Regions from separate parts of the Streptomyces sp. NPDC045701 genome, predicted to be linked through region 2. Evidence: riboswitches for the same ligand, from Rfam matches in the RefSeq annotation. Region 2 holds a riboswitch; the other holds the start of a gene.
The links. A riboswitch is a leader RNA that binds a small molecule or an ion and turns the genes downstream of it on or off. The one in region 2 is predicted to bind cobalamin.

Region 1 (3,179 bases), on a different contig from region 2:
AACGCCGTGGCGCCCAGGCCCGCGAGGGACCGCCAGGTGGCGGCCCGGCTGGTCAGTCCGAGGCGCGCCGCCTGCGCCTCCCGGATCCGGCGTACGGCGTCCAGCAGCAGGAAACCGATCCGGTACATCACGAGTGCGACGTCCACGACCGGGGCCGGCACCCCCGCCCGTACCAGTCGCGGCAGGACGTCGGACACCGGCGTGGTGAACGCGAACAGCAGCACGCCCAGGGAGGCCGCCGACGTGCGCAGCAGCAGCTGCCCCGCGTGCACCGGCCCGTCCGGAGCGAGCGTGACCGGCCCGCCCGCTCCGCCCAGCTGGAACAGCAGCGGCACCGCACCGGTCACGCAGAACCCCAGCGGGATGCGCCACGCCCGCCACACCTGCCGCGGCGGGACCCCGGCCGGGCCCAGCAGCACCGCGAGGGTCGCGGCGGCCACGAGCACGGCTCCCGGCCAGGGCGGCAGGCACACGGCCAGGGCCGTCAGGCCGAAGCCGAGCACGGCCTTCTCGCACGGATGACGGCGGCGCCAGCGACTGCTGTGCGCCGCCGCGTCGATCGGCAGCACCGGCGGCTAGGCCGGGGTCCGGGGCGAATCGGCCCCGGCCGGACCGGTGACGGAGTCGGCGACCGGGCGTTCCACGGCCGGGCCGTCCCCGGCGGGGGGCGCGGCGTGCGCCCGTGCCTCGCCCTGCCGGCGGCCGCGCCGCAGACCGAAGTAGTACGCCAGCACACCGGCGCCCAGGGCGGCCTGGAGCGAGAACAGCGCCGACTCGATCTCGCCGGACGGCGGTTCGTACAGCGGGCTGAACCACGGCTCGTAGTCCGGGTGCGACTCGGTGATGGCCGTCTCGGCCTGCCCGTCCGCGCCGGTGAACGGCTCCTCCTTGTGGTCGCCCATCCCGAGCGCCAGCGGGAGGACGGCCAGCGCGACCACGACGAGCAGCAGCAGCGCGTTGATCCTAGTGTTGCGGCTCATCGGGCCACCGCCTCCTTCGGCACGGACACGACGCCGAGCCGGGCGAGATCACCCTTGCTGGACTGCATCAGCAGCCGCATCACCAGCACGGTGAGCAGCCCCTCGCTGACCGCGAGCGGGATCTGCGTCACCGCGAAGATCCCGCCGAACTTCGCCAGCGCGCCGGCCACACCGCTGGCGGGGTCGGGGAAGGCCAGCGCGAGCTGCACGCTGGTGACGCAGTACGTGGACAGGTCGGCGACGAAGGCCCCGAAGAACACGCTCACCATCAGCGGCACGGCGAGGCGGCGCAGCAGCCGGTACGTCCCGTAACCGGCCCACGGGCCGACGATCGCCATGGAGAACGCGTTGGCGCCCAGGGTCGTCAGTCCGCCGTGGGCCAGCAGCAGCGCCTGGAAGAGCAGCGTGATGGTGCCCAGCACCGCCATGATCGGCGGCCGGAAGAGGATCGCGCCCAGCCCCGTGCCGGTCGGGTGGGAACAACTGCCCGTCACCGACGGGAGCTTCAGTGCGGAAAGGACAAAAGTGAAGGCACCGGATGCGCCGAGCAGGAGAGTGGATTCGGGATTGGCCTTGACCTCACGGGTCAGGGCGCGGACGCCGTGGACGACGAAGGGGGCGGCCGCGACACTCCAGGCGGCCGCGTGCACGGGGGGCAGATAGCCCTCGGCGATATGCATGTTGGGGGAGACCCTCTCCAGCACCTCGTGGATGGACAACGCGCCCTGGCCGGTCTCCTGGCTGACGGGTCATGCCGCCGCGGCTCCGCCTTCCCGGACCCCGCGGTCTCCCGCGGCGTTCCAGTGGCTTCCCGAGGTGGTTCCCCGGGGAGTGGAGCCGGACTTCCCGATCACAGTGGCGAGGGCCGCACCGGTACCGCACCGGTTTCCCGTACACCAAGGCCCTGCGACAGTAGTGCGTTGACCAGGTGCATCACAAGCCGCGCGTCGGCGCACCACCCGGCTCCACCCCCGTCGGCGCGCCTCACTCCTTGCGGTAGTCGTACGCCTCCGACGCGGCCGCCGCCACCGCGTCCAGATCCCCGCCGGCCGACGCGGTGACCACCGCCGCCACCGCGCCCTCGACGAACGGCGCGTCCACCAGCCGCGTGCCGCCGGGCAGCTCGTCGCCCTCCGCGAGCAGGGCCTTCACCGTCAGCACGGCGCTGCCCAGGTCCACCAGGACCGCCACGCCCGCCCCCGCGTCGACCGCCGTCGCCGCCCGCGTGATCAGCTCCGCGCTGGTGCCGAGCCCACCGTCCGCCGTGCCGCCCGCCGCCGCCACCGAAGCGGTCGCCCCGCCACCGGCGAGACCCAGCGCCAGTTCGGCGACCGAGGACGCGACCTCCGCGCTGTGCGAGACGAGCACGATGCCCACCCGCGCGCTCACCGTCCCCCCTCCGCCGCCGCCGCGAGCGCGGCGACCAGCAGCGCCGAGGACGTCGCGCCCGGGTCCTGGTGTCCCACGCTGCGCTCGCCGAGATAGCCGGCCCTGCCCTTGCGGGCCCGCATCGGCACGGTCGAGAGGGCACCCTGGTCCGCGGCCTCCGCCGCCGCCGCGAACGACTCGCCGAGCGACTCGGCCAACGCCTCGACCGCCGGCTCCAGCGCGTCCAGCATCGTCTTGTCCCCGGCCTTCGCCCCGCCGAGCTCCGCCACCGCCGCCACGCCCACGCGCAGCGCCTCGGCCAGCTGGACGGGCGCGACCTCGGCGGCGTCGCCGAGCGCCTTGCCGGCGCGCCGCAGCAGCGTGCCGTACAGCGGCCCCGACGCGCCGCCGACCGTGGAGATCAGCTGCCGTCCCGCGAGCACCAGCAGCGATCCCGGCGTACCGGACGGCTCGTCCTCCAGCGCCTTGACCACCGCGGCGAAACCGCGTCGCAGGTTGGCGCCGTGGTCGGCGTCCCCGATCGCCGAGTCGAGCTCGGTGAGCCGGTCCGCCTCGCGGTCCACGGCCGCCGCCACGCCGGTCATCCAGCGCCGGAAGAACTCCGCGTCGAGCATCACGGCCCTCACATCCCCCACCGCAGGGCGGCGGTGCGCACCGGCGCGTCCCACAGCCGCAGCGTCTCCTCGTCGGCCTCGCACAGGGTCACCGAGCAGCCGGCCATGTCGAGCGAGGTCACGTAGTTGCCGACGAGCGTACGGGCCACCGGGACGCCCCGCTCGCCCAGCACCCGCTGGACCTCCGCGCTGAACC
Region 2 (3,179 bases):
CGGGACAAGTACCAGGCCGGCATCGACTCCGGGCAGCTGCTGCCCCCCGCCAAGTCCATGGACGACATGCACACGGTCGTCACCAACTCCACGGTCGACGGGGTCCTCTCGGCCCTCTTCGCCCTCCTCATCGTCGTGGTGATCGCCGACGCCGGGCGGGTCTGCTACAAGGCGGTGACCCGGCCCGCCGACGTGAAGCTGTCGGAGGCCCCGTACACCGAGTCCCGGATCGTCGCCCCGGCCGGGCTGATCCCCACGGCGGAGGAGAAGGCCGAACTCGTCGCCGCCGGGCTCGGACCCGAGGGCGGCGTCCGCAAGGACGGCACCGGTGACGAGACGCCGGCCGGGACCGGCTCCCGGTGACCCCCGCGGTGGCGACGCGCACGGGCGGCCGGCTGCGGCGCGCGGCGGGCTGGGTCCGCTGGTACGTGCGCGAGGTGTCCGGCGAGGCCGCGTACGACACGTACGTCGCCCACGCCCGCTCCCTCGATCCGGACGCCGCGGTCATGACCCGGCGGGAGTTCGAGCGCAGGCGCACCGACGCGCGGGAGGCGGACCCCCGCGACGGGTTCCGCTGCTGCTGAGCGGGTGACCGCACCGCGGGCCGCCGTGTTTCCGGGGACGGAAATGCGGCGGCCCGTCGCCGTACCCCTCCACACTCGGACCATGGACATCACCATCAGGGCGGTACGGCCGGAGGAACACGGGGCGCTCGCCGAGGTCACCGCCCGGGCCTATCTCGGCGACGGACTGCTGGCCTTCGGGGAGAGCGACGAGTACCTCATCGGTCTGCGGGACGTGGCCCGGCGGGCCGCCGAGGCGGACGTGCTGGTCGCGGTCGGGGAGGACGGACGGGTCCTCGGCGGGGTGACGCTCGTCGCGCGGGCCGGCACCCCCTGGGCCGAACTCGCGCGGGCCGGGGAGGCGGAGCTGCGGATGCTGGCGGTGGAGCGGGAGGCACGCCGGCGGGGCGCGGGCGAGGCGCTGGTGCGGGCGTGCGTGGAGCGGGCCAGGGAGGTCGCCGGGTGCGCGCGGCTGGTGCTGTCCACGCAGGCGTCCATGCGGGCGGCGCACCGGATCTACGAGCGGCTGGGGTTCGTACGGACTCCCGGACGGGACTGGGAACCGGTTCCGGGCGTGACGCTCTCCACGTACGCACTGGAGTTCTGAGCCACACGAGACACAACATGTGGGGGGTGCTTCAACGGGCGCCCCCCACATGTATGCTCGTGCTCGCTGTCGCCGCAGGGGAATCCGGTGGAAATCCGGAACTGTCCCGCAACGGTGTGTTGGTGTGCCTTTGTGTACCTGCGAGTCCGAAGACCTGCCGACAGCGCGCCCGGACCGTCCGGCCCGGGTGCCCAGACGTCCGGGCCTCGCGGAATGGGCCGGTGGACGCGGTGCCCCGTGCCCTCGTGCCCGGGCGTGCCCGCTCCCCCGCCCGCCCCGCCGGTGGCCCCGAGCCGAGCGAGGGAGAGCCCCCAGTGACCATCGCGCCAGCCGATCCGGTCTCAGCGATCGAAGGCGACGGGAACGACGGACCCGGGACCGTACTGCTGCGGACCCTGACCGACCTCACCGCCGATCTGCCCGACACCGACCCCGGCCGGGTCGCCGCCGCCGCGCTGCGCGGCCGGCACGCCGGTTCGGACGAGGCCGAGCTGCGCGAGCTCGCCACCGAAGCGGCCGCCGGGCTCATCTCCGAGGACCCCGCCTACTCCCGGCTCGCGGCGCGGCTGCTGACCCGGACCATCGCCCAGGAGGCGGCCGGGCAGGGCGCGGTGGCGTTCTCGGCGTCGGTGGCCGTGGGGCACCGGGAGGGTCTGATCGCGGACCGTACAGCGGCGTTCGTGACGCTCCACGCGGACCGGATGGACGCGCTGATCGACCCGGCGGCGGACGACCGGTTCGGTTACTTCGGGCTGCGGACGCTGTACTCGCGCTACCTGCTCCGGCACCCGATCACCCGAAAGGTGATCGAGACGCCGCAGCACTTCATGCTGCGGGTGGCGGCCGGGCTGGCCGAGGACGACTCGGCGCGCGCCCTGGACGAGGTCGCGGCCCTGTACCGGCTGATGAGCCGGCTGGACTACCTGCCCTCCTCCCCCACGCTGTTCAACTCCGGCACCCGCCACCCGCAGATGTCCTCGTGCTACCTGCTGGACTCCCCGCTGGACGAGCTGGACTCCATCTACGACCGCTACCACCAGGTGGCGCGGCTCTCCAAGCACGCGGGCGGCATCGGCCTGTCGTACTCCCGCATCCGGGCGCGCGGTTCGCTGATCCGCGGCACCAACGGGCACTCCAACGGCATCGTGCCGTTCCTGAAGACGCTGGACGCCTCGGTGGCGGCCGTGAACCAGGGCGGGCGGCGCAAGGGCGCGGCGGCCGTGTACCTGGAGACGTGGCACGCGGACATCGAGGAGTTCCTGGAGCTGCGCGACAACACGGGCGAAGACGCCCGCCGTACGCACAACCTGAACCTGGCGCACTGGATCCCCGACGAGTTCATGCGCCGGGTCAACGCCGACGCCGAGTGGTCGCTGTTCTCGCCGGCCGACGTGCCGGAGCTGGTCGACCTGTGGGGCGAGGAGTTCGACACCGCGTACCGCGCCGCCGAGGCCAGGGGGCTGGCCCGCAAGACCATGCCGGCGCGGGACCTGTACGGCCGGATGATGCGCACCCTCGCCCAGACCGGCAACGGCTGGATGACGTTCAAGGACGCCTCGAACCGTACGGCCAACCAGACCGCCGAGCCGGGCCACACGGTCCACTCGTCCAACCTGTGCACCGAGATCCTGGAGGTCACGGACGACGGGGAGACGGCGGTCTGCAACCTGGGCTCGGTGAACCTGGGCGCGTTCGTGTCGGGCGGGGACATCGACTGGGAGCGGCTGGACGAGACCGTCCGCACGGCCGTCACCTTCCTCGACCGGGTCGTCGACATCAACTTCTACCCGACGGAGCAGGCCGGGCGCTCCAATGCCCGGTGGCGGCCCGTGGGCCTGGGTGCGATGGGCCTCCAGGACGTCTTCTTCCAGCTGAAGCTGCCGTTCGACTCCCCCGAGGCGCGTGCCCTGTCGACCCGTGTCGCCGAGCGGATCATGCTCGCCGCGTACGAGGCGTCCGCCGGCCTCGCCGAGCGCAACGGCCCGCTGCCGGCCTGGGAGAAGACCCGG

Region 1: linked by a shared signal. The riboswitch ahead of AC07DW_RS12830 (energy-coupling factor ABC transporter permease) and the one ahead of AC07DW_RS13305 (ribonucleoside-diphosphate reductase subunit alpha) in region 2 are both predicted to bind cobalamin.

The regions. Positions count from the first base shown of each region.
Region 1 covers NZ_JBWKJV010000008.1:214,771-217,949, reverse strand. The annotation lists gene cbiQ (cobalt ECF transporter T component CbiQ) at 1-569, opposite strand, end outside; gene AC07DW_RS12835 (energy-coupling factor ABC transporter substrate-binding protein) at 576-980, opposite strand; gene AC07DW_RS12830 (energy-coupling factor ABC transporter permease) at 977-1,660, opposite strand; cobalamin riboswitch at 1,691-1,896, opposite strand; gene AC07DW_RS12825 (PTS-dependent dihydroxyacetone kinase phosphotransferase subunit DhaM) at 1,965-2,369, opposite strand; gene dhaL (dihydroxyacetone kinase subunit DhaL) at 2,366-2,983, opposite strand; gene dhaK (dihydroxyacetone kinase subunit DhaK) at 2,992-3,179, opposite strand, start outside.
Region 2 covers NZ_JBWKJV010000009.1:65,379-68,557, reverse strand. The annotation lists gene AC07DW_RS13320 (carbon starvation CstA family protein) at 1-363, shown strand, start outside; gene AC07DW_RS13315 (CstA-like transporter-associated (seleno)protein) at 372-584, shown strand; gene AC07DW_RS13310 (GNAT family N-acetyltransferase) at 667-1,170, shown strand; cobalamin riboswitch at 1,224-1,346, shown strand; gene AC07DW_RS13305 (ribonucleoside-diphosphate reductase subunit alpha) at 1,485-3,179, shown strand, end outside.